3 regions of the Marinomonas sp. THO17 genome follow, and region 3 is predicted to be linked to each of the others. Evidence: predicted binding sites of a transcription regulator. Region 3 holds the regulator's gene; each other region holds the start of a gene.
The links. The regulator sigma-54, encoded in region 3, starts transcription at its own class of promoters, with help from an activator protein. The targets are predictions, from matches to a motif close to TGGCACNNNNNTTGCTNT.
Positions count from the first base shown of each region.

Region 1: a site for sigma-54 is predicted at 8,723-8,740, ahead of ABXS85_RS05110 (ANTAR domain-containing protein). Genes of this name have one in related genera too.
Region 2: a site for sigma-54 is predicted at 971-988, ahead of ABXS85_RS13850 (benzaldehyde dehydrogenase). Genes of this name have one in related genera too.

Region 1 is NZ_AP031575.1:1,086,175-1,096,630, reverse strand. Features, by position in the region: gene ABXS85_RS05150 (tRNA-uridine aminocarboxypropyltransferase) at 57-638, shown strand; gene ABXS85_RS05145 (DUF1244 domain-containing protein) at 663-956, shown strand; gene ABXS85_RS05140 (transglutaminase-like cysteine peptidase) at 1,024-1,653, shown strand; gene ABXS85_RS05135 (EAL domain-containing protein) at 1,664-3,613, shown strand; gene ABXS85_RS05130 (hypothetical protein) at 3,671-4,045, opposite strand; gene ABXS85_RS05125 (type I secretion system permease/ATPase) at 4,188-6,491, shown strand; gene ABXS85_RS05120 (HlyD family type I secretion periplasmic adaptor subunit) at 6,494-7,822, shown strand; gene ABXS85_RS05115 (response regulator transcription factor) at 7,926-8,561, shown strand; gene ABXS85_RS05110 (ANTAR domain-containing protein) at 8,780-9,385, shown strand; gene ABXS85_RS05105 (CmpA/NrtA family ABC transporter substrate-binding protein) at 9,382-10,456, shown strand, end outside.
Region 2 is NZ_AP031575.1:2,908,022-2,918,477, forward strand. Features, by position in the region: gene ABXS85_RS13845 (sigma-54-dependent Fis family transcriptional regulator) at 1-782, opposite strand, end outside; gene ABXS85_RS13850 (benzaldehyde dehydrogenase) at 1,046-2,506, shown strand; gene ABXS85_RS13855 (DsbA family oxidoreductase) at 2,607-3,260, opposite strand; gene ABXS85_RS13860 (2OG-Fe(II) oxygenase family protein) at 3,422-4,264, opposite strand; gene ABXS85_RS13865 (hypothetical protein) at 4,360-4,515, opposite strand; gene ABXS85_RS13870 (YqgE/AlgH family protein) at 4,781-5,344, shown strand; gene ruvX (Holliday junction resolvase RuvX) at 5,347-5,805, shown strand; gene pyrR (bifunctional pyr operon transcriptional regulator/uracil phosphoribosyltransferase PyrR) at 5,876-6,373, shown strand; gene ABXS85_RS13885 (aspartate carbamoyltransferase catalytic subunit) at 6,600-7,607, shown strand; gene ABXS85_RS13890 (dihydroorotase) at 7,609-8,886, shown strand; gene ABXS85_RS13895 (diguanylate cyclase) at 9,001-10,107, shown strand; gene ABXS85_RS13900 (YggS family pyridoxal phosphate-dependent enzyme) at 10,192-10,456, shown strand, end outside.
Region 3 is NZ_AP031575.1:196,220-206,675, forward strand. Features, by position in the region: gene ABXS85_RS00845 (YhdP family protein) at 1-455, shown strand, start outside; gene ABXS85_RS00850 (carbon-nitrogen hydrolase family protein) at 455-1,288, shown strand; gene yjgA (ribosome biogenesis factor YjgA) at 1,395-1,931, opposite strand; gene mgtE (magnesium transporter) at 1,938-3,287, opposite strand; gene ABXS85_RS00865 (HPr family phosphocarrier protein) at 3,293-3,562, opposite strand; gene ptsN (PTS IIA-like nitrogen regulatory protein PtsN) at 3,575-4,024, opposite strand; gene ABXS85_RS00875 (RNA polymerase factor sigma-54) at 4,040-5,524, opposite strand; gene lptB (LPS export ABC transporter ATP-binding protein) at 5,603-6,328, opposite strand; gene lptA (lipopolysaccharide transport periplasmic protein LptA) at 6,332-6,838, opposite strand; gene lptC (LPS export ABC transporter periplasmic protein LptC) at 6,822-7,328, opposite strand; gene ABXS85_RS00895 (calcium/sodium antiporter) at 7,400-8,380, opposite strand; gene ABXS85_RS00900 (ATP-binding cassette domain-containing protein) at 8,530-9,324, shown strand; gene mlaE (lipid asymmetry maintenance ABC transporter permease subunit MlaE) at 9,321-10,103, shown strand; gene mlaD (outer membrane lipid asymmetry maintenance protein MlaD) at 10,105-10,456, shown strand, end outside.

The DNA.
Region 1 (10,456 bases), 890 kb from region 3:
AAGCTTTCCTTAAGCTGCTATTCTAAAAGAGTAACAAGGCTTTAATGGGGAGTGATGTGTCTGAGCGACGCCAATCTTGTGATAAGTGTGGTTTTCTGCAAAGCCAATGTGTTTGTCCTTGGTTGGTACAACTTAATACTGACCTTAAGATATTGGTGGTGCAAGATCCCAAAGAAGCCAAGCATGCGAAAAATACCGTCGCTTTGTTGCGTTTGGCATTGCCCAATGTAAAGTGCATCAGTGTGACGCAAATAGCGAGCTTATCAGACTTAATGGCGAGCCGTTGGCGGCTAGTTTTTCCTAGCCAATCGGCTCATTGGATCGAAACCTTGGGTGCTGAGGAAAAATCGAACATAGAAGGGGTAATCTTGTTAGATGCGACATGGCGCAAAGCTAAGAAATGGCTGTTTACAGAGAAGGTACTACAACATTTTACTTGCATCAGTTTTGCCCAACCACCACAGAGTAATTATGCGATTCGTAAAGCACCGAGTGAACAAGCCTTGTCCACCTTAGAAGCTTGTTCTTATTGCATTGAGCAATTGCGGGGCGATGATATGCAACCGCTTAGAAACTTTATGCAAGAGGCGCAAACCTGGCAGTGGCGACAACAACCTGCTGAGCATAAAGGTAACTGATAACCCTATAAAGAGAATGACATCATGGATAAACAAACTGAAATCGAAGCGGCTGTGTTGCGCCGTTTGTTAAAACACCTAGACGACAACAAAAGTGTACAAAATATTGACTTAATGAATCTTGCAGGTTTCTGCCGAAACTGTTTGAGTAAATGGTATGTTTCCGCGGCAGAAGATCGAGGAATGAGTGTAAGTTACGATGAAGCTCGTGAATACGTGTATGGTGAGCCTTATGATAGCTGGAAGAAAAAATATCAACCAGAAGCAACGCCTGAGCAATTAGCAGCTTTTAATGCTAAATCTAAAGACAACTCATAATATTGGCTCGACAAGTAGGTCTAATGAGTCATGGAGAGTACCCCATTATAAGTCTATATTGATAGGCGTGTTCCTGCTCGCCTGTTTGCTTCCTTCCTTATGTCTCTACGCTGAGATATCCGATAAATACCGAAAACTGGCCAAGCAAGCCGCTGAAGTGTATGGCGCTGATGCTGAGAAGCGCATACTGGCTTGGCGTGAAATAGTAAATGATTCCAAAGATCTTTCAATGGCGGATAAGTTAGCCAAGGTAAATAATTTTTTTAATCAGATGGATTTTGTGGACGATCTTGATTTATGGGGAAAAGAAGATTACTGGGCTACGCCCATTGAATTTCTTGGTATGAGAGCAGGTGATTGTGAAGATTTTACCATTGCTAAGTATTTTACTTTGCGAGAATTAGGCGTGCCGGATGAGAAACTGCGTTTGGTTTATGTGAAAGCCTTACGCTTGAATCAGCATCATATGGTATTGGCTTATTATCATAAGCCCACTTCGGTCCCCGTGATTTTGGACAACCTCGACAAAGAATTGAAACCCGCCTCAAAACGCAATGATTTATCGCCGATATATTCGTTTAATGCAGAGAATTTATGGCTATCGAAAGAGAAGGGGCGTGGTGTGCTGGTAGGGGGCTCTTCCCGCTTAAGTTTGTGGACAGAATTAAATAACCGTTTGAATACGGTGGCAAATTAGGAGAACTTGGATGACGTTGTTTCGCCAATTATTGATAACCATAGTAGCCATCTTTTCGGTGATGCTGTTTGTTGTCATGGGTATAAACTTTGATACCACCAAAGGCTATTTGATTGGGCAATTGGAATCCACGACCCAAGATACTGCTACTTCTTTGAGTATGTCTGTATCCGATTACATGGCATTGGAAGATTACGCTGCAGTAGAAAGTAGTATTAATGCGGTCTTTGACAGCGGTTACTTCTCAGAAGTGAAGATCCATGTTTATGCCACCGAAAACGATATAAGACGTGCCAATGAAACCAAAATTGAAGGTGTGCCGAATTGGTTTATCAGTCTGATTGATTTTAAAGTGCCTGTTGCTAAGGCTGTGATCTCTAATGGTTGGAATGAATTGGGGCAAGTCTATATAACAGGCAGCGCTGGCTATGGTTATCATCAGTTATGGCAGGCGTCTCGTGATCTACTGGTGTCATTTTTTATCATAGGTGCCATTACTTTGATATTGGGTAGCTTTGCATTACGCTTCTTGTTTCATCCCCTGTCAGAACTTGAAAAACAAGCCAATGCTATTCAGCAGCGCCGTTTTACAAAAATGACCAATATTCCTAAAACCCGTGAGTTGAAGTCTGTGGTGTTATCCATGAACCGAATGGCGGATAAACTTGAAAAACTGTTTGCCGCGGAAATGGAAACTGCTCAATGGTTGCAAAACAAAGCGTTTAAAGATCCTGTCAGTGGTTTAGGTAATAGAAACTTTTTTGAAAGTCAGCTCAAAGCACATTTTGCAGAACCAGAACGCGGTGTGGATGGTTTGTTTTTAATTAGTTTGGCGGACCTTGGCAGACTTAATAACGAACGCGGTTATGAATCGGCGGATATGTTTATTCAGGCAACAGCGGAAATCATTGAACAACATGTTGCTGAAATGTCTTCTACAGCGACTTTAGCACGTTTGTCTGGAGCGGATTTTATTGTGCTCTTGCCAAACTTTGACCTCAATCGCTTGGAGAAAGTCACTCATAATATCATGACGAGCCTAAAGGATTTGGATTTGGCCGATATCAGTTATTCATCCCATGTAGCCAATATTGGCGCTGTTATCCTAGACCCTTCTGTGACTCGTGCTAGTGCTTTATCACAAGTAGACACCGCTTTACGTGAAGCCAAACGGGTAGGGAAGAATGCGGTCAAGATTATGGAGCTTAATACCCATCAAGATACTGCTTTAAGTAGAACGGATTGGAAGCGTATCTTGGAAACCACGATTGCCAATCAGGCGTTTAATTTGAAAAAGCAAAAAGTGGTTCTGTTAGACGAGGAGCAGTCGATTCTCCATGAAGAAATCTTCATGGGGTTGAGTCATGGGGGGAAAGATTATCACGCGGGATTCTTTATTGGTTTGGCGGAGCAGTTTGATTTGGGGAGCCAGATTGACCAAGTCATCATTCAAAGTGTGATTGAGCATATTCAGAGTCAACCCGTTAAGCATCCGCTGGCAATCAACTTGTCGGCGTCATCTTTCAATAAGCCTGAATTTATGACGTGGCTAGTGAAAACATTAGACGCACTGGATGACAAAGTGAAGCAGTTATTAGTGTTTGAAATTTCTGAGCAAAACGTTTTAGCGGATGAAGACAATGCGGTGAAGCTGTCGCAAGTACTGAAACAATGTCATGTAAAATTTGGTGTGGACAATGTTGGTAAACAATTTTCGGCATTCCAATATTTGAAAAGTCTCATGCCAGATTATGTGAAAGTAGATTCGTCTTACACTCGAATGGCAGCGGGCAAAGAGTCGGAATCTTTTTTCATGCATACCTTATGCAAAATGTTTGGTAGTTTACATATTGACGTGATTGCCACGGGCATTGAAAGTGATCAGCAATGCGAAGCGCTTCAAAGATTTGATGTGTCTGGTGGGCAAGGCTTTGTTATTGGTCGCGCGCAAGACATGTGATTTAAGCTGTTGATTCTTCTATAAAAGGACGCAAAAGAAGTTAAATAAAACAGCAGGTTAAATAAAAGAGTCTCCATCAGAAGAGGGCAGTGTGTCGTTGTCAGCTATCAAGCTTTCATCATTATGGGTGTGCACGCCACGTACCCATTTACGGCTGAGCAGTTTCTTTTGAGCTGCTTGCGGAAGTTCGGTGAATTGAATTAAACGTTTTTCTGTCAACAGGTCAATCAAATCTTCAAGTATACGCATCATGTCGCCGTCTGAGTCGGTTAACATTTGTTGCGTATCACGAGAGTCATTATCGGCGAATTTTTGTTCTAAAATTTTTGCGACACTGGGTTCATTGGGGGCGACTAATAGTCCATATTCCTCAGATTGAGAGGTCGCGATATCAACAATGTTACCCTCATTATCGAGTTTTGCGTAAAGCATGGTTTGTTACCCTCTTTGTATCAATTTGTAGTGGCTCGCTTAGTTAACTTCCCATCTTAGCCGAGAACTACTATTCTAGACCAGAAATCACATGCCTTTGGTTTTAAATTGTTTTTTTCGTTTACCTTGGAGAAAAAAGAGTATGTCAGACTCTGATCGCTCAGCGCAGGACAATCCTGAGTCATTAAAAGATGAGCATCAAGATGAGAATGTCAGCGGTTCAACTGAATCTGTTCAGACTGGCGTGAAAGCTGAAAGCGAGACTGTCGCAGAAGAAGGTGTGTTAACAAAGACTAAAACATGGCAACCAAATGCCAGTTTGCTGGAATACCCAGATCCTTTACTAGACTGTTTAGTCTTACTGAGTCGCTATTTTAATAATCCTTATACTGCTGATGCTATCGCTGCTGGTTTACCCATTACCGATAATTTTATGACGCCCGAACTTTTTCATCGTGCGTCAAAGCGCATTGGCATCAGTTCAAGATTTGTTAAGCGAAAATTGGCAAAAATCCCCCATATGGTTTTACCTACGGTTTTGTTACTGGAAAACCAAGAAGCTTGTGTTTTGTTGGACATTGATGATGAAAAGGGGGTGGCAAAAATTTTGCGTTCAGAATCGGGGGAAGGTGAGATCAACCTTCCGATTACTGAATTACAAGCCAGTTATACTGGTTATTGCTTCTTTGTTCGTCCTGTCTATCAGTTTGATAAACGTTCGGAAAAGTCTGACGAAGCCAAGCAGAAAAAGAGTCATTGGTTTTGGGGGACGGTACTGAGTTCTTGGCGTATTTACCGAGATGTCTTCATCGCTTCATTGCTCATTAATATGTTTGCTGTGGCCAGTCCCTTGTTTGTCATGAATGTGTATGACCGTGTGGTACCTAATAATGCCTTTGATACCTTATGGGTGTTGGCGATAGGCGCTGCGGCTGTGTATTTGTTTGATTTCTTACTGCGTATGTTACGTGCCTATTTTATTGATATTGCAGGAAAAAAATCTGATATTTTGATTTCCGCAGCGATTTTTTCGCGGGTCAATAACATCACCATGGCCTCAAGGCCGAAGTCAATCGGTGCTTTTGCGAAGAACTTGCAGGAATTCGAGAGCATACGAGATTTTATCACCTCTGCTTCTATTACGACTTTGGTGGATATACCTTTCATGTTTTTGATCGTCTTTGTGATCTGGCTAATTGGTGGTCCTGTGGGTTACATTCCAATTGTCACCATTGTATTGATCCTACTTTATAGTGTGATAGTGCAAGTGCCATTAAAGAGATCCATCGAGGAAAGTCAGAAAACGGCATCGCAGAAAAATGCGGTATTGATTGAAAGTTTGTACAACGCCGAAAGTGTTAAGTTAAACAACGCTGAAGGGGTATTGCAAAAGCAATGGGAAAACGCCGTGGGCAACATTGCCGATTGGGGGGTGAAAACACGTCAGTTGTCACAATCTACCTCTTCTTTTGCTATGGTGGCGCAACAACTAACCACGGTTGTGATCGTCATAGTGGGTGTGTATCAAATTTCCGAAGGCTTGATGAGTATGGGAGCTTTAGTGGCCTCTGTCATGTTAACGGGGCGTGCATTGGGGCCAATGGCGCAAGTGGCCAGTTTGGCAACCCGTTATAATCAAGCTAAGTCGGCCTTTACCTCTCTCAATGAAATTATGTCTTCACCGGTGGAGAACCCAGAAGACACTAAGTTTGTGCACCGTCCAACCTTTAAAGGAGAGTTCCAGTTTGATGCTGTGAATTTTTCCTATCCAGATCAGGATCAAGCGGCTATTACGGACATTAATATCAATATTCGTCAAGGGGAAAAGGTCGCTATTATTGGGCGTATTGGTTCGGGTAAATCCACATTAGGCAAGCTGATGACGGGCTTATACACTCCCAGCAGTGGCGCCATTCGAGTTGATGGTGTGGATCTTCGACAGATTAACCCTACCGATTTACGTCGTAACCTAGGATCGGTGTCGCAGGATGTAAACCTCTTCTATGGCTCCATCAAGGACAATATAGTGATGGGTGCACCTTACATGGAAGATGATGCCATTATTCGAGCGGCGGAATTGTCGGGAGTATCTGAGTTTGCCAATCGACGTTCTAATGGATTGGATAGCCTGGTGGGTGAGCGAGGTGCTTCTTTATCGGGAGGGCAGCGACAGAGTATCGCGATTGCTCGTGCTATGTTATTCGATCCACCGGTGCTGATTCTTGATGAGCCAACAGCGTCTATGGACAACACAACTGAAGCACGCATGAAGCGTCGCTTGATGGAAAGTTTGCGCGATAAAACCTTGATCTTGATTACACACAAAGCGTCCATGTTGGACATGGTGGATCGTATTATTGTGATGGACAATGGTCGTTTAATTGCTGATGGTCCGAAAGAACAAGTACACGAAGCACTGCGCCAAGGTAAGCTTAAGGTTAGTTGATTATGAGTAAGCGCTCAGTAACACAAGGTGACCTTGGTTACCTATCCGATAGAAATGCTGCGTTAATGCTGAGAACCCCTCGGGGGGGACGTATTATCCTTTGGGTGATTTTTTTATTCATCATGACGTCTCTAGTATGGGCCTATTTTACCGCTTTGGATGAAGTGACTGTGGGTGAGGGGACAGTAATTCCTTCCAGTCAGGTGCAGCAAATTCAAAACTTGGAAGGCGGGATCTTAAAAGAAATTAACGTCAAGGTCGGTCAAGTGGTCAATTCAGGTCAGATCCTCATGACTATTGAAAACACTGAAGCCTTGTCTTCTTTGCGGGAGCAGCAGGCAGAATTCATCAACTTGCAAGCCAGAGCGTCACGCTTGCAAGGCGAGTCTGACGGTATGCCGCCAGTGTTTGATGAGGATTTACGCAGCAATTATCCTTCGGTAGTGAATCGAGAGATGGATCTATACGACAACCGTCTAGAGTCATTGCGTACCAATCAAGCAGGTTTTGAGCAGCAAATAGAACAGAAAAAGCAAGAAATCGTTGAACTACAAGCTAAGCTGGACAATCTCAAACAGAGTTATGAATTTTCTAGAGAAGAACTGGCATTAACGCGGCCAGCTTTTGAACAAGGGGCGGTATCGCGGGTTGAACTCTTGCAATTAGAGCGCGAAGTCAACCAACTGCAAGGAGACTTGGAAGCAACTCAGTTAGCGATTCCACGTGCTCGTGCAGCACTTAAAGAAGCGCAAAGTAAGCTAGATGAAAGTGTTGCTAAATTTCGTGCGGATGCACAAGAAGAATTGACCAATGTGCGCAGTAAGTTGGATCAAATTCGCGAAGCCAGCGTGTCTTTGGAGGATAAGGTGTCGCGTACTCAGGTGCGTTCGCCGGTAAAGGGTATTGTTAAACAGATTCAGATTAACACTGTCGGTGGTGTTATCAAGCCAGGTATGAATCTGATGGAGATAGTGCCGATTGAAGACTCTTTATTGATCGAAGCTAAAATACGACCTGAGAACATAGGCTTTATCAAACCAAATCTGCCCGCTGTGGTGAAGTTGTCTGCTTATGACTTTGCTATTTTTGGTGGCTTGGATGGTACGGTTGAAAACATCAGTGCGGATACCATTTTAGACGAAGAGGGTAATAGCTTTTATTTGGTGCGAGTCAGAACTGATAAAAATTTCTTGGGTTCAGCTGATGCACAATTGCCAATCATCCCTGGTATGCAAGCTAGCGTGGATATTATCACGGGGAAAAAGACCCTATTAAATTATCTATTAAAACCCATTTTGAAAGCCAAGCAAAATGCCTTACGTGAACGCTAATTACAAAAAATTGTTTGCCTATTAAAGTGGATAACAAATGTTAACAACCAAATGTTGTCAGCTGGTTAGAATAATATAAATACCTATTGATACGAGTCAGGTTTTGAAAATATTGTGTTGGAATACAGATGAAGCGGTTTGGCAGCACTGGTTAAAAGTAGTGCCAAAAGGTGCTGAATTGGTAAAAGTCATGAATCTGGAGGAGGCACAACAAGCTTTATCCACTTCAAACCAGACATTTCATTATTGTTTTGTATTTTTAGCGGATGTCACTTTTTCTCAGCAGGTTGAAGACGTGGTGCTTTTGAGATCACAATTTGCTTCATTGAAACTGCTTGTTTTTCCCAATCAAGCCAGTCAGCAAGCGGCTTTGCGTATGTTTTCAGTAGGTGTGAATGGTCAATGTGCACCCTATATCGGTCAAGAACAACTTTCATTGGTGATTTCTGTGATTGACTCTGGAGAAATCTGGGGTGGGAAAGCCTTTATTCAGCAATTAATCAGTCAATCTACTGAACAATTGAATGAACCTAGTTTGGACATGAGTGAACTGTCTGAACGTGAAATGGATGTGGTACGTTTGGTGGCCTCGGGATTGTCTAATAAGCAAGTGGCCCATGAAATGGCCATTACAGAAAGAACGGTTAAAGCTCATCTTACTTCAATCTATAAGAAAACGGATACAGGTGATCGTTTGACCTTAGCATTGAAGGCGAAAAGTTACCTAATGGTGCATTAATTTTTCATTTTATCAAGTTTGCACTCTTGCAGCGCTTTTCTGCTTGTTTGGCAAAGTATGATTTTGATTTCAACCTGCTTTTATACATTTAAATATATTCAATCATTTGATTTTTAAGTTATTTCACAGACCCCTTTGTTTTTTAAATCTATGTTCGTTAATGGCGCATATCTTGCTTTATAGCGTTTAAATGAGCTTGTATAAGAAGAGAGTGCACTATGCCTGCGCCCCCACAACAAGAATTGACCGTGATGTTGGTCGATAATGAACCTGCCCGAGCTGCTATTGTTGAGCAAGCCATGTTGGACAGTGGTTATCGTGTTATTCGACGTTTAGAAAATGCCAAACACCTTAGTCAAGCTGTTACGGAATGTCAGCCTGACATGGTGATTATTGATATTGAATCTCCAGATCGCGATATGTTGGAAAACATGTCACGACTCACCCAAGATAATCCCAGACCCATTGTTATGTTTGCCGAGGAAGATGATTCTCGTCATGTGGAGGCGGCCATACGTGCTGGGGTCAGTGCATACGTAGTGGACGGTGTTAATAGTGGTAGTGTGAAAGCCATTTTACAGGTTGCCATTGCGCGTTTTAGAGAATTCCAAGCCTTGCGATCAGAATTGGAAACGGTAAAAACTCAACTTGAAGATCGCAAGTTAATCGAAAAAGCGAAGGGTTTGATCATGAAACATCAACAATGTGATGAGCCTGCTGCCTATCAGGCGCTTAGAAAATTGGCGATGGATCGAAGCCAGCGAATGACGGAAGTGGCTCGAAATATTATTTCGGTAATGGAGATTATGGGAGGGACGAAATGACGTATCCTGATCCTAATGTTACACAGGATATCAATAGGGATATGCAAAGTGTGCGTATTGGTTTTATCCCTCTGATTGATTGTGCCCCTTTTGTCATTGCTAAAGAGAAAGGCTTTTTTGCTCAGCAAGGAGTGGCAGTAGAATTGTCTAAAGAAGCTTCTTGGGCGAGTATTCGCGATAAAGTGACTTTTAATATTCTGCAAGGCGCTCACATGCTTGCTTCCATGCCGATAGCTTCAACCTTGGGTGTCGGCAGTATCAAAACGGCTATGCAAACGGGATTTACCGTCAGTCATAATGGCAATGGTATTACCATAGGTAACGCGCTTTATGAAGCCTTAACGGGCTTTGCTAATAGCACCCAAGACATTCGCAACGGTGTGGCACTTAAACGTTATATTGATGAGCGTAAAGAGCAAGCATCACCATTACGTTTTGCTATTGTTTACCCTTATTCCTCCCATAACTATCAGCTAAGAGATTGGCTAGCGCGTGCGAATATTGATCCTGATCACGACGTGCAATTAGTAGTGATACCGCCCGTACAGATGTTGGCCAGTTTAAAAGCGGGTGAAATCGATGGTTATTGTGTGGGGGAGCCTTGGAATAGCCTAGCGGTTGAGCAGGGTGTTGGCCACATGTTGGTGACTGGGTATGAAATTTGGGGCAGCACGCCAGAAAAAGTATTTGGTGTGAACACGGCTTGGGCAGAGCAAAATGGTGCGACTCATATTGCTATTATAAGAGCATTAGAGTTGGCGTGTGAGTGGGTAGATGAAGTCAGTAATCAGACCGAACTATTAAGCATACTAAGCCATCCTGACTACCTTAATTGCCGGGTAGAGCAGTTGGTGTATGGTTTCAGTGCCATTAAACCCAAAGGTCAGTTTGATTGGCCAATGGAGGCATATCAGCGTTTCTCTGGGCAAGAAATTAATCGACCTTTGCCAAGTTACGCTTTATGGGTCATGGGGCAGATGCATCGCTGGCAACAGCTACCTTTAGCACAGAACATTAATCAATTAGCGGCTCAAGTATATCGTCAAGATATCTATGAAAAAGCGTTGAACA
Region 2 (10,456 bases), 1.2 Mb from region 3:
GTGGCTGATACGCCTATCATTGACGTTTCCTGACTTTCTTCTAGGTTGTCATCTGGTGAGGCTGTGTCAGCAGAAGCGGGATTTTTATTTGTCGTTGCTCTTGTATTGAGAAAGCGGATGTCTTCATCGACACTGTCCCATAGTTCAACGGATTTTCCAACAACACGACATACAGAATGCCCCATACACTGACATTCGACCTCACGAAAGACAACCAGTGAGCCGACTAAGCCAGATACATATCCGATAGCGTAACCAAGTTCCATCCAGCATACCGGCGAACTGCCGAAGCCATATGTGGCAATGTGCTCTTCTACTTCAGCACTGTGATGCCAGATAAATTCCCCATCATATAAACCTTTTTCGGTATCGAATTCAAAATGTAGGGTTTCTACTTTCACCAATCCTTCTAAACCATGAAGATGGGTGCCTGCTTCAAAGATGGCAGCTGCTTGTGCATCTGGCCAACGTTGGCGGATTAATTCAGCATCTCTAATGCCGGAAAGGTAACCTGTTCTGGTTAAAATATCGCGAGACTTGTCTAACCCAAGAGAATCAATCAGTTCTTGGCGTAACAAGCCAAATGAAGAGGTATGCAGGAGAATCATACGTTCTTCTTCTAGCCATATGCGTCCATCTCCAGGGGAAAAATACAGACATTCTGTTAGATCATCTATAGAAGGATATTGATGCGACGCCAATTCCTTTGAACTGCCTTTGAGTAAAACAGTATCGTCGTTTTTTGCCATGTCGGCCAATGAAATGCGAGAAGGATGCGTCATACTATGCTGTCTCAATTTGCCCTGATGAAATGGTTAAGCGTTTTTCTTAGTCTGAATGTTTTTTCATCATATGGTCAACTGTTTGCTTCATCCATTTTTTGCGACACCCCATTCGATTTTTGATTTTTAAGAGAAAAATTATTGAGAATCAGTTAATTATGTAAATAGCAATCAAGGAATTGAGTAAGCGGCATGAGGATTGCTCTGTCAGGCTAATCCATTTATTGGAGATCAAATAAAAATAAGACTTAGGAGAACATTTTATGTCTAACTCTGTATTAACATCACAAAAATGGTCAGGTCACTTTTTTAATGGTGATTGGGTTGCGGCGAAACAATCACAAGATGTCATTGAACCTGCAACTGGTGAGGCAATGAGCCAAGTGGGCATGGCGACAGCAGACGATATTTATCTAGCTTGCCAGCAAGCCAGCAAAGCCCAAAAAGAATGGCTGTCTGTACCACCAAGAGATAAGTCGGCAATGTTTCACAAGGCGGCGCAATTCCTACAGGAAAATTTCGATGATTTAGCCTTATATATTGCACGTGAAACGGGTGGTATTGTTCCTAAAGGTATGCATGAAGTGAAAGAAGCGATTGTCATTCTTCAGCTTGCAGCCAACATGACGTTGGAACCAAACGGTCTTACCTTACCTTCGACACCAGAACGCCAATCTTATGCGAAGCGTCAACCTTTAGGTGTCGTGGGGGTTATTTCTCCTTTTAATTTCCCACTTATCTTGTCTATTCGTTCTATTGCTCCAGCGTTAGCTACAGGTAATGCTGTGGTCACTAAGCCAGACCCACAAACACCAGTGACAGGCGGATTTATCTTAGCAATGGCTTTGGAAGCAGCAGGCTTTCCTAAAGGATTGTTGCAAGTTTTGCCAGGTGGTGTGGAAGCGGGTGAAGCACTTTGTGCCGCTCCTGAAGTGCAAATGGTGGCCTTTACTGGTTCCACAGCAGCGGGTCGTAAAGTGGGTGAAGCTTGTGGTCGTAACCTGAAAAAAGTTTCTTTAGAGTTGGGCGGTAAAAGCTCGCTAATCGTGTTGGAAGATGCGGATCTTGATGTGGCTGCGAGTAATATTGCATGGGGAGCTTACTTCCATCAAGGCCAAATCTGTATGGCATCTGGACGTATTCTTGTTCAGCAAAGTGTGGCTGAAGCATTGACGGCAAAAATTGTCGAGAAAGCCAAGCATTTGCCAGTGGGGAATCCTGCTACCAGTGAAGTGGCAATTGGACCTATTATCAATCCTCGTCAGTTAGAGAGGGTACATGCCATAGTGCAAGATACAGTGGCGGCAGGTGCGAAGCTAGAAGCTGGTGGTACCCATGAAGGGCCATTTTACCAGCCAACGGTATTGAGTGGTGTAAAACCTGGCATGCGCTCATTCGATGAAGAAATTTTTGGTCCAGTTGTGAATATCGTGACGTTTGACAAAGATGAGGACGCCATTGAGTTAGCCAATAACACAGAATATGGCTTAGCTGGTGCCGTGATTTCGAATAACTTGTCTCGTGCTCAGGCGATTGGTGCGCAATTGCATGTTGGTCTGTTGCATATTAACGACCAAACCGTGAACGATGAGTGCATTAACCCATTTGGTGGCTGTGGTGCTTCAGGTAATGGCAGCGCAGTGTGTGGCCCTGCAGACTGGGATTTGTATACTCACTGGCAGTGGATGACGGTAAAAGCCAGTGCGACGCCTTATCCATTCTAGGATGCCTTAACCATGTTAAATAGTTACTGAGCTGATAGACTTGTTCTGGTAACAAAATGCCCCGCACCTGCGGGGCATTTTTATGTCTTTGCCAAGTGTTTTATACGCTTTCTTTTGCCATGATTTCTTCTAATGCGTCTTTAAATATCTCTGCCGGCTGTCCGCCGGAAATCGCGTATTTATTATTGATGATTAGGGTTGGAACAGATTGAACGCCATTTTGTTGCCAGAAGGTTTCTTGTTCACGTACTTCGCTGGCATACAACTGACCTTCTAATACGGCTTTGGCTTCCGTTAAATCTAAATCCACACTGGCAGCTAGATTGGCTAGCACAGTGTAATCACTCACGTCTTGGTTGTGAGTAAAGTGTGCCTTAAACAGCGCTGCTTTTAGCTCCGCTTGCTTGCCTTGAATGCCTGCCCAATGAAGTAGGCGATGCGCATCAAACGAATTATACATGCGGCTGTCGTTGGTAAAATTGAAATCAAAGTCCACTTCTTGACCACGGGCTTTGATCATGGCGCGGTTTTGGTCGGATTCTTGTTCAGTGATGCCATATTTTTCAATAATATGTTCTTGGATATTTTGTCCTTCTGGCGGCATATTGGGATTCAATTCAAATGGCTGGAAGGAAATATCTACCGTTACAGAATCATCAAGCTGCGCTAGAGCTTTGTTTAAATTACCCAAACCCACTACGCACCAAGGACACATGATGTCTGAGACAAATTGGATATTAAGATTGCTGCTCATAATTGGATACCTAAAAAATGAATATTAAGAAGGTGCTATGGGCATTTTTAATAAATTAAAGGTAACTCGCTTAAAGAACGGATAATATGCGCAGAATTTGCACCCTTTTACAAAAAGAAAAGGACTTGTTCCTTGTCTGTTATGGAACAAGCCCTCATGGTTTAAATGACACCCAACTCTACAAGGCGTTCATGTAAGTAGCTTTGTGCCGTATAGCGATCGGATAATACGACTTCCGGTTTCGGGTGAAGGAATAGTGGTAAAGAAATACGTGATTTGGTTTTATCCGATCCTTCTGGATTGATTACTCGATGAGACGTGGAAGGAAAGTAACCGCCTGAAGCTTCTTGCAACATATCCCCTATATTGATGATTAGAGTGCCAAAATCACAGGGTACGTCCATCCAAGAGCCATCTTTGGCTTTGACTTGAAGGCCAGGCTCATTTGCCGATGGTAGAACAGTCAATAAGTTAATGTCTTCGTGGGCGCCAGCACGAATGGCACCGAGCTCTTCATCACCTTTCAAAGGAGGATAATGTAAGACACGTAGCAGGGTTTGATCGCTGTTTTCCACCATGCTGGAAAGAGACTGGGTGTAGTTTTTCGCAACGTCCGCAGGGGTGTGCGACTCGACCCATGACAGTAGTTCCGCAGCTAAGCTATTGGCTTCACTGTAATATTGGGCGAGCAAGGCTTTTTTGTCCGCTGGGCATTGACCCCAAGGGTAATAATGGAAATACTCCTTGATGTCTTTTTTAGTATGGCCTTTGGCCGTTTCAGAAACGTCAGCAGGGAAGAATCCGTCTTGAGTGCCTTTGTTATAAACAAAGTTTTGCTTGTCTTCACTGTTAAAAAAAGCTTGCCATTCTTGGTAGATCGCGCTGACAAGGGATTGTTGGATTGGGTGGTTTTTCAGTACCCCGAAGCCTGTTTCGTGCAGAGATTTAACGAAGTCTTGTTGTGCAGTAGGGCTAGTGTAGTCGATTGCTTTTAATGTCGTCATTGTGTTCTTTCACCATAAGTATTGAGTTGTTTGTTATTGTAGGCTGACACCAAAGTGGGGCAGCATTGAACAAAAAAATCGCAATATGGTAGGGACTAGGAAGACCAACCACTATGGAAAAAGTAGCGTAAATCTATGCTTTCCGCTTGATAATGTAATGACCAATTCATCAAACTTGCCGTTTTTAAACAAAGGTATGCCGGCTCATGTTCAGCAATAACCTGTTCAAAATGTGATGATGGCAATGACATTTGTTTTGAACCTATTAAGAAAACTTCATTAACAAAAGTGTTTGTGCCAACTAGTGTACTAACTGAGCGGGCAGTTTTGAAGGGATTTGGTAACAAAATGTGACTAACTCTAGGTAAATTCGAACTTTGTCCTATACTGACTGAAAGCAGCGACTGAATTTTGCCCGTTTTCTTTGCTCTTCTGTTTGTGTTCTTTTGCCAGGCTGGCGCAGGTTTTTTTTATTTTTAAATTGCGATTTCATTCCAGTTATAGAGGGCTATTGTTATGACTTTATTCGATTCATTTAAAAACCATTTTTTGATCTCAATGCCGCATCTCGATGACCCGCATTTTGAACATACTGTCGTGTACCTTTGTGAACATACGCCAGTTGGTGCTATGGGGATTATCATAAATCGACCTTCGAATATTGAGTTTCGGGAATTGGCAAAGCATTTAGCAATGACAATTGAAGATCCCAAGTTAATTACTGAGCCGATTTACACAGGTGGGCCAGTGGAAGCCGAGCGTGGTTTCATTTTGCACACAGCGGATAAAGAATGGGGTAATACGCTTAAGGTAACATCACAGGTGTCTTTATCGGCTTCGTTGAAAGCTTTGGAAGACATTGCTAAAGGCAAAGGTCCAAACGCCTTTTTGGTCACCTTGGGATGTGCTGGCTGGGATGCTGGACAGTTAGAGGCTGAGATTGCGAATAATGATTGGCTGGTATGTGAGGCGGATTTAGACGTATTATTTAATACCCCAAGTGAGTTGCAGTTTAGCGCGGCAACCAAAGTGCTGGGTATTGATATGACAAAGCTTTCACCAGATATAGGGCACAGTTAAAAATGACACAACAGTCGTCATCAGGAGAAACAGTAAAGCCCAATACGACACAGTCCGTATTGGGCTTTGATTTTGGTACCACACGAATTGGTGTGGCAATTGGGCAAAGTCTGACCGGTACTGCTCAGCCATTGTCACCAGTTAAAGCACAAGACGGTATACCAAATTGGCAAACGATAGAAAAAATTTTTACAGAATGGCAGCCTGATGCTGTAGTGGTTGGTTTGCCTTTGGATATGGACGGTACGGAAAATGAGATGTGTCTAAGAGCGCGTAAATTTGCCAGACGACTTCATGGTCGTTTTAATTTGCCTTATCACATGATGGATGAAAGATTGTCTTCTTATGAAGCAAAAGGTCAGGTCATTGCCGACGGCGGCAAGCGTAATTTTAAAGAGAACTCTGTGGACGGCTTGGCCGCTAAGATGATTTTGGAAACCTGGTTTGCTGAACAGTATTAACGTCTGTCAGACAGAGGTATGATAAGTCCAGACAATTAATCTAGGTAAATTTAAGCAGGTTAAACAAACAATGAAATTAGAGCTAGAGTCGTCACTTGCTAGGATGAGAACACAGTTGGCAAGCTATTGTCAGGAGAAAAGCATCAGCGATGCTATTGTGGTAGGTATTCACACTGGTGGCGTATGGGTTGCTGAGCAAATTATGTCGGCTGTACCGACAAAAGAGCCGCTGGCAACATTAGACATTACTTTCTATCGAGACGATTTTACTCGCGCAGGTCTCAATCCCAAGGTGAATCAAACATCCTTGCCCGCTATTGAAGACCGCCATGTGATTTTAGTGGACGATGTGCTGATGTCAGGGCGTACCATTCGTGCTGCGATGAATGAGATATTCGATTTTGGTCGTCCAGCCAGCATTAGTTTGGCTATCTTGTATGATCTTGGTCAACATGAGTTACCGATTGCGGCGGATATTGTGGGAGAAAACTTGACGCTTAATCCTGAGCAAAGGGTTAAGTTAATTGGCCCACAACCGCTTGCAGTTTCTGTGATTGAGACGGATTAATCTGCTTTTAAGGCTTTATTTTTTGGTGAACAAATACGACAATTAGTGTATGGATAAGTTTTATGAAAAAGTAACCAGCCGTATCTTGTGTCATCGAATCACAGGCGGTCTTGTTATTTGAAGTTATTAATGCCCGGTTACAGTCATTGTACCGGGCATTTTCTTATCAACCTAATTGATTCAAAGAGAAAGACATAAGGTCTTTGTAGCTTAAGGAAAGCAAACCATGATGCGATCCGAACCACGGGCATTACAATTAAACGATGACGGTCAGTTAAAGCACTTTCTAACACTAGACGGTCTCGATAAAACCATTCTTACGGAAATTCTTGACCGCGCCGACTCTTTTTTGACCATGGGGGAACAGTCCGTTAAAAAAGTACCTCTATTGCGAGGACGTACAGTGGTCAACCTGTTCTTCGAAAATTCTACTCGTACACGTACTACCTTTGAACTTGCCGCCAAGCGTTTGTCAGCAGACGTGATTAACCTCAATATTGAAACCTCCGCAACCTCAAAAGGTGAGTCTCTTCTGGATACCTTACAAAACCTAGAAGCCATGCAGAGTGATATGTTTGTGGTACGTCATTCCGATAGCGGTGCGGCACATTTTATTGCCGAGCATTGTACTCCTAATGTGGCCATTATTAATGCGGGTGATGGCCGTCATGCTCACCCGACACAAGCTATGCTAGATATGCTGACCATACGTCGTCACAAAGGCCAATTTACTGGTTTAAAGGTGGCTATTGTTGGTGATATTTTGCATTCTCGTGTCGCTCGTTCTCAATTACAAGCCTTAACTACCTTAGGGGTGGAGGAGGTGCGTTTGGTTGGACCTAAGACCCTAGTGCCGAGTTTCTTTGCTGAGATGGGGGCGCAAATTTGTCATGATTTAGAAGCAGGCATTCAAGACGTTGATGTGGTCATCATGTTACGCCTACAAAAAGAGCGTATGAAAGGTGCTTTATTGCCCAGTGAAAGTGAATTTTATCGCTTGTATGGTCTTACCGAAGAATCCCTGTCATGGGCAAAGCCTGATGCCATTGTTATGCATCCAGGACCAATTAATCGAGGTGTTGAAATTTCTTCAGAAGTGGCTGATGGAGAGCGCTCGGTAATATTGAATCAGGTGACTAATGGCATTGCTGTGCGTATGGCTGTGATGTCAATGGCCATGAGTGGTCAGTTGCAACAGGTGGACACGGCACAGGCAGGTGAGGGCGAGGCATAAAATGAAGTTGATAGTACAAAATGGACGTTTGATTGATCCGAGCCAAAATCTAGATGCTACGCTGGATCTATTTGTTGAGAACCAAAAAATTGTTGCTATAGGTGAGGCTCCAGCAGGCTTTGAAGATGCTGAACTGGTTGATGCCAGCGGTAAATGGGTATTGCCTGGTTTGGTGGATTTAGCGGTTGCCTTACGTGAACCTGGGCAAACACAAAAAGGCAGCATTGCCTCCGAAGGTCGTGCCGCAGTGGCCGGAGGAGTGACCACCTTGGTATGTCCTCCTGACACGAGTCCTATAGTGGATACTCCAGCCGTGGCGGCGTTAATTCAGGATAAAGCGGACGAAGCTGGTATGGCTAATGTGTTTCCGACTGGTGCTTTGACGCAAGGTCTGGCCGGTGAGCAATTGAGCAATATGGTGGCTTTGACAGAAGCTGGCTGCGTAGCGGTGTCCAATGGTCGTTATGAGATGAAGAACAATAAAGTCCTATCTAGAGCTTTGGAATACGCGGCGACTCATGATTTATTGGTGGTTTTTCATCCTGAAGACACTAGTTTAGCTGATGGTGGCTGTGCTCATGAAGGCTTGTATTCCACTATGCACGGTTTGACGGGTATTCCTGATACAGCGGAAACCGTTGCTTTAATGCGAGATCTATTGTTGGTTGAGAAAACGGGCGTGCGAGCTCACTTTGCGCGGTTATCTTGCGCTAAATCGGTTGAAATGATTGCCGATGCGAAGGCCACTGGTTTAGATGTGACGGCAGACGTGGCATTGCATAATATTTTGTTGAGTGATGACATTCTCAATCAATTTGACGGTCGTTTTCATGTTCGCCCCCCATTGCGCGGTGAGGGCGATCGTTTGACCTTGATCGAAGGCCTCAAACAGGGGGTGATTTCAGCCATTTGTTCTGATCATCAGCCCCATGAAAAAATGGCTAAGATAGCGCCATTTGCTGCCACAGAACCAGGAATGGCGAACGTAGAGGTATTGTTACCACTGGCGATGACCTTATTGGACGAAGGCGATTTGGATTTTGCTACTTTGTTGTCTTGTTTAACCTCTGGTCCTGCGGCGTGTTTTGGTTTGGAAGCGGGTTCTCTTGCTGTGGGCAGTTTTGCCGACTTTATTTTGTTCGACAGTACCGCAAGATGGTATTGGGATAGCTCAAAACGCAAAACCAAGGGCCATAATTCACCCTATTTTGGTGATGAATTCATTGGCCAGGTGACTGATACATACATATCAGGACAGCGTATTTACCAGTTATCCTAGTTAATTAGTATGATAAGTTGGTTTTTTTCCCAACTTATCTATACAAATTCTTTACTTTTTTTGTTTGGTGGTTAATCTAGCTAAACAAGGATTTGCTACTGGTTGTATTGTTTTATGTCTATTGAATCTACAAAATCCCTGCTGGATGAGCAGCAAATGTTGAGATCTCGTGTATCTTTTCTTGAAAAAGAGCGCGATTTCATCAAAAGCTTATACGTTGATATGGCCCAGATAGTTCAGGTCATTTCTAAGGGTGCTCCGCTCAGTTCGTTACTAACGCTTTTTCGTGAGAAAATAAAATCTCAGTTGGCGCAGTCGTATTGTTTGTTTCTTGAATGTGACAAAGATTGCCTGCAATGGCGTTTGCAATACTCGGATCTTATTAGTGAATCCTTGTTGAATGACAAAGGTTTATTAACAAATGTGCCCCAGTCTTTGATTGCGTTTGCCGCGGCCCCGTCTGCTCAGAAGCGTCATGAATCTGAAATTCAAGACGCAGCAAACTGGTTGACGTGGAAAGATTTTTTGCTCACCAATAATTTTTCTGATGTGTCTATGGTCAGTAATTCTGATGAACATGGCACTGTTTACATCATGCTTGCTTTCCAAAAACGTCATCAGCTTTTGGAAAGTGAGTTGATGGAAGTGGCTTTGGACACTTATCATTCCTGGTTGGATGCATTGTTTTTACGTGAAAAAGCGGATCATCAATTATTAGAAGATAATCACCGCGAACCTCTTACGGGATTATTGCGACGTTTTAGTTTTGAGAATAGCTTTGGCATAGTGTTGAAGGACTCTCGTCGCCACTTTCAACGGGCTGCCTTGTTTTCTATTCAGTTATTATCAAAAAACAGCATTGCAGAAGCCGAACTTAAGGTGTTTGCTGAATTGCTATGTGATACGGTTCGTGAAAACGATTTGGTGGCACATTATGATGAGCGTGAATTAGTAATGGGCATTCGCATCCAAAACTTGTCAGATGCAGAAGTCGTAGCTAACAAATTGTTGGAATCCATTCAGCACGAATCTTATGCTAATAACCAATTGATTCGTGCTGGTGTGTCCATTGGTATTGCATTTTATCCGGAGCATTCCAGCTTAGATGCTTTGTATCAGGCAGCGCACTTTGCGGCCAATTCCTTGAAAAACACCTCTGGTTATCAGATTGAGTTCCATGGTGCCCTGTATGATTCCAGCAGTGAGTTTTATTCTTTATAAGTGAATTTCTATTAGTGCTATTATGTACCTCACATAGCGGATGGGCTGGTACCTGTTCGCCCAATGTACAGAACAGAGGCACATATGACACATGATACGAATCGCACTTATGCCGAACAGGTAAAACACAAGCTCCAACAGGTTAGGCAAGAAATACAGTCTCACATTAGCGATGCTCAGCGTAAAACGAACAGTGTGAGTTTGTTGGCGGTCAGTAAAACCAAGCCGATCGAAGCAATCCAAGCCGCTTATCAGGCAGGACAAAGGAAGTTTGGTGAAAATTACGTACAAGAAGCGGTTGATAAGCAGCAAACATTAAGAGAACTTAGCGAAATCGAATGGCATTTTA
Region 3 (10,456 bases):
TGGATGAGTTGCCACCTTTCTTAAAAGTGTTAGGCATTTTCAACATGGGGGCACTGAGTCGTCGTTTAACCTTAGATTTTTCTGATATCTATGAGCCAGGCTTAACATACGATGAATTTAAAGGCGAAATGAAACTCGAAAAAGGAATTTTACACACTCAATCTCCTGTTTCAATTATTTCACCAACGGCAGAACTTTATCTGTCAGGAAAGGCCAATATAGTTGATGAAACCTTGGATGAAACCTTGACGGCCACTTTTCCAATCTCAGGTACCTTACCTTTGGCTGGTCTCATTTGGGGAACGCCTCAATTGGCTGGTTTGCTTTTTATCACAGACAAACTGATTGGAGATCAAATCTCCAAAGTGACGAGTGTGAAATACAAGGTAGAAGGGCCATTCAGTAATCCTGTGATGACGCCTGTTCGTTACACGCCAAAAGATAGGAAGGATTAATGCAGACATTAGCTGTTGCCGCTATTCAGTTGACCAGTGGTTATGAATGGCATGAAAACTTGCTGGATGTAAAGCGTTTGGTTACTAAAGCCGCCAAAGATGGCGCCCGTTTAGTTGTGTTGCCAGAGAATGTATTTTTATTTGACGGTAAAGCCATGCGTGATCTGGCGGAATCAGAAGTGCAGGATCAATTGTTTGAAGAGGTTCTGCAATTGGCGAAGAGTTTGGATATTTACCTGGTGATTGGTTCTCATCCTGCGATAGAAACGGGTGCGGGCGAGCCTGTTGATAACCATCGTGTGCGTCAAGCTTTATGGGTCATTAACCCACAAGGTGAGGTGATTTCGCGATACGACAAAATACATTTGTTCGACGTTACTGTAGACGATAAAGCGGGTTCTTATCTTGAGTCCGAAGTAATTGAACCAGGGGATTTACAAGCAAAAGTCGTCGAGATTGATGGTTTTAAAGTGGGATTAAGCATTTGTTATGATCTACGTTTTCCTGAACTGTATCGTCTGTTAACTAAAATGGGCGCTGAGCTTTTGTTGGTTCCGGCAGCTTTTACTTATGTTACGGGGAAGGCGCATTGGAATACACTATTAGCAGCCCGGGCCATCGAGAATCAATGCTACGTCCTTGGGGTGAATCAGTGTGGTTGGCATAATGATAAACGTCAGACCTATGGTCACAGCACTTTGTATTCACCATTTGGTGAAAAATTGCTTGGCTTGTCGGAAGAGCCTGGCTATTTTGTACATCAAATTAACAAATTAGACATTGCTAAATACCGTGAAAAGATGCCCTGCCTTGAGCATCGTCGATTTAGTTAGTTAGGATTAATAGATAGTAATAAGCCCGTTTGTTAAGGGATGATAAACGGGCTTATTTTTGTTTTCGTGTATTTGTTATGAAAATAACAGTGTAAAACGAATAAGATTATTCAGCTAAGCCTAAACGTTTTTCTTCTGTTTCACGTAAGAAGCGAAACAGCTTTTTACGATTGGTGGTTTTGCCTTGTTGGGAAACTTCTTTCTGAGATTGACGAATTAGGTTGCGCAAAGTTTGAATATCTTCAACTTCGGGATGTTCATCCAAGTAGTTAGCCAATTCTTCTTTACTGTTTTCACCAATTAATGCATCGCGTTTAAGCTCTAATTGATGGAAAAGCTTGTTATAAGCGGCAGATGTGGTATCAAACAGAGCCAATCTTTGTTCGATGGCTTGGTGATCTTCGCTACGCATCACTTTGCCTATGTATTGCAAATGACGACGGGTGGCTTCATGTTGCTTAATACGGTCGGCTTCATTTAAGGCGTCACGTAGTGTGTCAGACATAGGTACTTTCTTTTGCTGGCTTTTGCTCAGTTGCAAGAGTTTTTTGCCTATCTCTTGTAAGGCTTCCATTTCACGCTTGATCTGAGTTTTGCTCTTAGGGGTGTCGTCTTCGTCTTCGAATTGATCAAAATCTGTCATGAGAACCTATACAAGAAAAATAGTGGCCAAGCCTAGGAAGGATAAAAAGCCCACCACATCGGTCACGGTTGTTAAAATAACACTGCCTGCTAAGGCTGGGTCTATGCCAATTTTTTTTAATAAAATGGGCAATAAGGTTCCAGTGGTAGCGGCAAAAAGTAAGTTAATGATGGTTGCGCCTGCAATGATATAGGCAATCATAATATTGTCAAACCAAACGGCCGTAAGAGCGGCGATAACACTAGCCCAAAGGATACCGTTCAGCATACCGACAATTAATTCACGATTGAGTAGCCAGCGAGCATTGGTTGATCCTATTTGGTTAAGCGCTATCCCTCGAATAACCAAGGTCAGTACTTGTGAGCCTGCGATGCCTCCCATGCTGGCGACAATGGGCATTAAAATGGCTAATGCCACCACTTGGTCTAGGGTGTGTTGAAATAAACCAATGACATATGAGGCGATAAAGGCGGTAATCAGATTAATACCTAACCAAATAGCGCGACGTTTGGTGGTTTTTAGAATAGGGGAGAAGGTATCTTCATCATCATCCAAACCAGCCATACTTAGCATGGAGTGCTCAGCTTCGTCACGGATAACGTCTACCACGTCATCAATAGTGATGCGGCCGAGCAGTTTTTGGCTTTCTCCATCGATAACTGGAGCAGACACTAGGTCCATATTTTCAAATAGTTGAGCGACATCGCTGGCAGGTGTATCAGCGGTGATGGAAGTGTAATCCGTTTCCATGATGTCGCGTACTGTGTCGTCAGGATCACTCACTAAGAGTTTGGTTAACGTTAGTGTACCCAATAAGCGATCTGAACGGCTAACGACCAACAGGTTATCCGTCATATCTGGTAAGGTATTGTGACGACGTAAATAGCGGAATACGATATCCACAGTGATGTTCGGACGAATGGTGATGGTGTCCGTGTTCATCAAGCCACCCGCTGAATCCTCAGAGTAGCTCAGTAGGGTTTCGACACGGGTTCTGTCTTGCGCCGTCATAGACGCAAGAACTTCTTTTACGACCGTTTCAGGTAAGTGTTGTAATAAGTCGGCAAGGTCATCACTTTCAAAATGTTCTGATACTGCAACCAAGCGCTCAGTATCCATTTCTTTTAGGAACTGGACACCTATGTCTTCACTTAGATATTGAAGTACTTCCCCCTCGTTTTTAGAGTCAATTAACTCCCAAAGTAATTTACGCTCTTTTGGGGGGGAAGATTCGAGTAAACGGGCTACATCTTGTGCAGGTAGGGCGCCGTTAAGCAGGTATCGCGTCTGCATAGTTGCCCCAGACTCAAGGGACTCACTAACGGTCTGCAGATGGCTTAACGTTTTTTCAGACATGGAAACTACTCGTCTTCACCAAAACGATCATTAATCAAAGCCAAGACGGCTTTAATCGCTTCTTCCTCATCTTCTCCATTGGTTTTAACAGTGATTTCAGTACCTTTGCCTGCCGCCAACATCATCATTGCCATGATGCTTTTGCCGTCAACATTACGACCGTCCTTCTCAATGGTGATGTCACATGAGAAACGTGATGTGGTTTCAACCAGCTTGCCTGCTGCGCGGGCATGCAGGCCAAGCTTGTTGATAATAGTAATGGATTCTTCCTGCATGCTGTCTCATCCTTATATTAAAGATTCAAAGCTAGTGTATAACTCTTCATTGGTTTTTGCGTTACGAAGTTCTGCTAGTGCGTCAGGTGACTGCGCCAATTCAGCAATTTGCGCTAGAGTCGATAAGTGTTGATCGCATTCGTGAGGTGGCACAATTAAGGCGAAGATCAAGTCAACACTCTGTTTGTCGACAGAGTCAAAGTCAATGGGGCTTTGTAGTGACATAACAACAACGGCCGTACGATTGGCAGATTCTAGACGGCAATGCGGGATGGCAATGCCATTGCCTATGCCGGTGCTACCTAATTTTTCACGTGCCAACAAGGCGTCATAGACAGCTTCATTATCACAGTGTAGGCGGTTAGAAGTGATCTCCGCCAAACTTTCAAGAACCCGTTTTTTACTAACAATGTCTTGTTTAGCAAGCACCAGATCGGCTTTTAATAGTGAATTTAATGGCATGATACTTAATACCTGTTAAATCAATCTTTTTCGTTCATTGGAAGGCGGTATATTCATCGCCTCACGATATTTGGCAACGGTGCGTCTTGCTACTTGAATGCCTTGGTCCGCCAAGATGGTTGCTAATTTATTATCACTAAGTGGTTTCTTAGCAGGTTCATCAGCAACCAATTTTTTAATCATAGCGCGTATGGCGGTAGAAGAACATTCACCGCCTGACGCAGTATTAACATGGCTTGAAAAGAAGTATTTCAATTCAAAAATGCCTTTTGGTGTATGCATGTATTTTTGTGTAGTGACACGAGAAATAGTTGATTCATGCATGCCTACTTCTTCGGCAACATCATGTAATACCATAGGTTTCATGGCTTCTTCGCCAAGTTCGAAGAAATCAATCTGGCGACTCACAATACAGCTGGCTACTTTTAGCAGAGTTTCATTACGACTTTGTAAACTCTTCATAAACCATTTAGCTTCTTGTAAGGAATTTTTGATGTAGCTTACATCTTCTGCTGTAGAGGCCGTGTTGGCCATCGCAGAATAGGTTTCGTTAATCTTGATCGGCGGTAAAGCGTCATTATTCAATTCGACTTGCCAAATGCCGTTACGCTTTTTAACTGACACATCTGGTATGACATAATCCGTGTCGTCTTCATCAATGGCGGAACCTGGGCGCGGATTGAGTTGTTGGATAAGGTGAATAACTTCTTTAAGCGCTTCGTCTTTAAGCTTGGTTTTACGGCTTAACTGCACAAAATCTCGACTGCCTAGCAGATTTAAATAATGGCTGATCAAGTTTTGTGTGCTTCTGAATAAAGGGTGGTCTTGGAAAGCTTCTAATTGCACTAGCAGACAATCCCGTAAATCAATAGAGCATACGCCGACCGGATCAAAGCGTTGTAATCTGTGCTGAACAGCTTGGATTTCATCCAGTTCAAGGTCTTCTAGATCACCTGTGAGAGATTCTAGAATGTCTTCTAATGGCATGCTCAGATAACCGTCAGGCTGAACGCAATCAACAATCGCGTAAGCAATCTCCAAGTCACGGTCTGACATGTGAGTAAGATTGAGCTGCCAAATTAAATGGTCTTGAATACTCTCTGCTGGAGCATTACGACTCTCAAAGTCCATTTCATTATCGAAGCTAGTCACATCGCTTACTGCGGCTGAGCTTTGATAGGTATCATCCCAGTTGCTATCAATTGACAACTCTTCTGGGATACTTTCCGTCCATTCTGATTCTAATCGGGCTTCTTCGGCTGACTCACTGTTTGCCTTTTCTTTGCTTGTATCGTTTTCGACTTTAGATTCAATGCTGGCTGGTAAGTCGATGGCGGTTAAGTCGTCGTCATCTAATTCCAGCAAAGGATTGGATTCAAGGAATTCATGAATTTCTTGTTTTAAATCCAATGTCGAAAGTTGCAGCAAGCGAATGGCTTGTTGCAACTGCGGGGTCATGGTTAATTGTTGACCGAGCTTTAGCTGTAAAGACTGCTTCATGGAGCAACTCTGTCTGATTTAATAAATAATTGGAACGAGTTATGCATACTACTCCCTTTCTACAACAATGATAAGGGGTTACAGGCGGAAGTCGTCGCCTAAATAGACTTTTTTTACTTGTTCGTTGTTAATTACTTCACTGGCATCACCAGAAGCTATGATGTAACCATTGCCTACAATGTAAGCTTTGTCACAAATATCCAGCGTTTCCCTTACATTGTGGTCGGTAATTAAAACGCCAATGCCGTTGTCTTGTAAATGTTTAATAATCAGCTTTATATCGCCTACAGAAATTGGATCAACCCCTGCGAAAGGTTCGTCTAATAATATGAATTTAGGATTCATTGCCAAAGCACGTGCAATTTCAACTCTACGCCGTTCGCCACCAGAAAGGGCCATGCCTAAATTTTTACGAATATGAGTGATGTTGAATTCTTCCAGCAATGATTCTAGACGTTCTTTCTGCTCAGTTTTAGACAGTTCTTTACGGGTTTCTAAAATGGCTGAAATATTGTCTTCAACGGACATTTTTCTGAAAATAGAGGCCTCTTGCGGCAAATATCCCACCCCTTTTTGGGCTCGTACATGCATGGCATCTTGAGTAATGTCCTGGTCGTCGATAAAAATTCCCCCAGCATCATTGGCAACCATACCGACTATCATATAAAAACATGTCGTTTTACCCGCGCCATTTGGGCCTAGCAAGCCAACGGCTTGACCCGATTCAACAGCAACGGAGACATCCTTCACAACAGGGCGTTTTTTGTAACTTTTAGCTAGGTGTTTTGCTTCCAGTCGAGCCATGAATTAGTTTGCCTTGCTTGTTTGTGGTTGTAAGGTCATAGATACACGACCGGAATCTTTTTTCTCAGCGCTGAATGTGCCGTCATTGATCATGTATAAAATATAGTCTGCAGAGATGGAGTTTTGCATTCGACTTAGGTAGCCCTCACCAATGATTTCAAGTTTACCTTCATCTGTGGAGTAATGAATTTCATTGCCTTTGCTGATAACGATATTACCACTCCAGTCTATTTGCTGGCTGAATTTAGCTGGAGTGCCGGAAGCCTCTAAACTACTGAATTGTCGAGTTTCAGGGTTGCTCATTACTTTTAAATACTGGGCTTGAATTTCAATCGAACCTTGTTTAACAATGACGTTCCCTTTGTAAATTGCTTGCCCTGTATTTTGGTCAAAGGAAGCTTCGTCTGCTTGAATCTCTAGTGGTTTTTCAATGTCGTTAGGTAGAGCAAGGCTGTATTGACTTAATGTTATCAGAGTAATTAAACCAGATAATTTAGTGAGTTGTTTCATAATTTCCTCGTACTGATCCTGTCATAACGACTTCTTCAGAATTGATATAAGTAATAATTTTGCCTGCAGAAGTTTTGCCTTGAGAAGAGATAAGAATTGCATCTCCTTGGCTGGTTAATGATTTATCTTGGTCTAAATAATGAATAGTGTCTGCATGCAAAATCACATCTTCTGATTGCTTATATTTTTTTACCGCTTCTGCATTACGCGACAGCAAAATGTCGTTACTACCATCCTCAATAGTGCCTTGCGAAGCGTGAGCGTGCCAACTACCAGATATAGAATACCTATCTATATTTGGATTCTCCAATAAGGTACGTGACGTTTGGATGTAGTGTAGGGTTTGCTCGGCATTGATTCGCTCAATCAGGTTTCCTTGCGCATCATATCTCAGCGCGACAACCTGAGTGATAAAATAATCTGGAGTACTACTTAATGACTCAGACTCAACTAAATTGGTATGGGGTAGATTTTTGTACCAAATTAGCATTGTAATAATGGCGCACAATAGAACGATTATCAGTATATTGCGTAGACCTTTAAATGTTTTGTTTGTTGTCATTAAGCTGGGCCACCTGTACCTAGAATGTACAAGTATAAAGCGTAAGCGATCAGTAGTGGTAGTCCTAGCCATTTTGGAATGCTATTACTCTTAGTGCGCTTGAAGACAAAAATGGCAATGACCAAAGCCAGTGTTAAAAAAAGTGTCCATGGATAATCACGAGTTAAAATACTGTGATCTAGCACGCCTGGTGCTATCAGAGCAGGCAAGGGTAATACCGTTGCTAAATTGAATATGTTAGAACCTAAGATATTGCCGATGGCGATATCGTGATGTCCTTTGCGCACACTACTGATGGAGGCTGCTAATTCCGGTAGACTGGTGCCAATGGCAACAATGGTTAAACCTATTACCAATTCACTGACTCCAAGTTGAGTGGCGATTCCTATGGCGCCCCACACCAATAACTTGGAACTGCCAATTAAAACTGCAAGACCCAAGATCGCAATGAATAGTGAGTGTCCGATAGCGCTTCCATCATCTTCCGGAAGTTCTTCTGTTAGTTCGTTGGACAAATCTTTACTGCCTTTTAGTAGCAAAAACAAAATCACTATAAACGCAGCTACTAAGATAACACCGTCTAGAAAGCTGAGGTGTTGGTCGTGAATTAATAGCCCTGTTAGAAGTGTTATGCCTAATACAAGAGGGACTTCTTTGGTGGCAATGCCCGCAGTGATAGGTATGGCCGAAAACAATAAAGTGGCGCCTAAAACTAAAGCAATGTTCGCTATGTTAGATCCCAGCACATTACCCACAGCAATTTCAGGAGCCTGATCCAATGATGCAATGGCGGAGACAACCATTTCAGGTGCCGAGGTTCCTAGAGCCACTAGCGTAATGCCTATGATAATGGGGCTTACATTGAGTTTCTCTGCGACCAAAGCAGAGTTTTCAATAAACTTATCAGAACTAATAACCAAAAAAATCAACCCAGTGATCAGGGCAGCAGAAAACAACAACATGATGAAGGAATTACTCATAATTTCAGGAGCTACCATTTAATGAGGTTTGTCATTGAAATTCAAGGCTTGACCTAGCAAACAAATTGTATTTACACGGTGTGAGATTTTATTTCCGAAAAGGCGGTGTTAGTATCAGTCGATATTCGCTAGGGAATAAGGGTGTATTTGTGGAAGACGCATATATAAAGGTGCAAGGGTTAAGTTTTTATCGTGGTGAAAGAGCCATCTATAAAAATGTCTCTTTGACCATTCCAAGAGGTAAGGTAACTGCTGTAATGGGGCCAAGTGGTACAGGTAAAACCACTTTGTTGAAATTAATCGCCGCACAATTGGTGCCGGATCAGGGACAGATATGGGTAGATGGACAAGATGTTCATAGTTTGTCTCGTAAGAAGCTTTATAAAGTCCGCAAAAAAATGGGCATGCTTTTTCAGAGTGGTGCCTTGTTCAGTGATATGTCAGTGGCAGAAAACATCGCCTTTCCACTTGAGGAGCATACTCAACTCGACAAAAAACGTATTCAAGAAATTGTCATGGACAAACTTCATAGTGTAGGTCTACGTGGCGCGCATCAACTTATGCCGTCTGAATTATCTGGCGGTATGGCAAGGCGTGTAGCATTAGCCAGAGCTATCGCCTTGGATCCGGACTTGGTGATGTATGATGAACCCTTTACTGGTCAAGACCCTATCTCAAAGGGCGTGCTGGTTAAATTGATTCGACAATTAAACGATGCAGCTAACATTACTTCTGTGTTGGTGTCTCATGATGTTGAAGAATCCCTGTCTATTGCTGACCATGTCTGTATTTTGGCTGGTGGTAAAGTGATTGCCGAAGGCACTCCTGAAGAAATTCACGCTTCCAAAGATCCGCAGGTTAAACAATTTATGAAAGGCGAGCCAGATGGTCCCGTACCATTTCATTATCCTGAGCAAACTCAGTCACAAGGAGTATCAATATGAATCTTGTGATGCATTTAGGGGCTTGGTTTCTGAATTGGTTAGAAGCGGTTGGGCGTGCGGGTCTTTTTTTAGCGCAAAGCGTGCTTCGTGTCCCTGTTCGTTTCAGTGAGTCAATTCGATTACTGGTAAAACAGCTTTACTCTGTTGGTGTGTTGTCACTAGTGATTGTGGTGGTGTCTGGTGCCTTTATTGGTATGGTATTGGCTTTGCAGGGCTACAGTATTTTATCAAAATTTGGTTCAGAAGAAGCTGTGGGGCAGTTGTTGGCATTATCTCTATTACGCGAATTGGCTCCTGTTGTAACCGCTCTATTGTTCGCAGGCCGAGCCGGTTCTTCGTTAACTGCTGAAATTGGTTTAATGAAGGCTACTGAGCAATTATCCAGTTATGAGATGATGGGGGTTGACCCTTTGCGTCGCATTATTGCACCACGTTTTCTCGCTGGAGTGATCTGTTTGCCTTTGTTAAGTATTATTTTTGCAGCAACAGGTATCATTGGCGGCTTATTGGTATCCGTTGGTTGGCTTGGGGTACATGACGGCGCATTTTGGTCTTTGATGCAGCAGTCTGTGTATTTTGATACCGATATTATGAATGGCGTGATTAAGGCCTTTTTCTTTTCGGTCGTGGTGACTTGGATTGCGGTCTATCAGGGCTACGAATGTGTACCAACCTCGGAAGGTATTGGTAAAGCAACGACTCGCACTGTGGTGTTGGGTTCTTTGGCGATTTTAGCATTGGATTTTGTATTAACAGCTGCCATGTTTGGGGATTTTTAGGATGAGAAGTAAGCGTACTGAATTATTAGTTGGATGTTTTATTGTATTGGGAGTGGCAGCCTTTGTTTACTTGGCGGTGCAAGTAAGCGGCTTGGGGTTTTCTGCTCAAAAAGATTCTTACAAAATTGTCGCCAGGTTTGATGATATTGGCGGTTTGACGAGTCGTTCAAAGGTCACTATTGCGGGTGTAACAGTTGGTTCTGTTGAGTCCATCTCTTTTGATAAAGACTTGTACATGGGGTTGGTGACTATGAATATCGATGCCGATGTCGATAATATTCCTGAGGACAGTTCGATTGCCATTTTAACCAGTGGTTTATTAGGTGAGAAGTATCTTGGTATTACCATAGGTG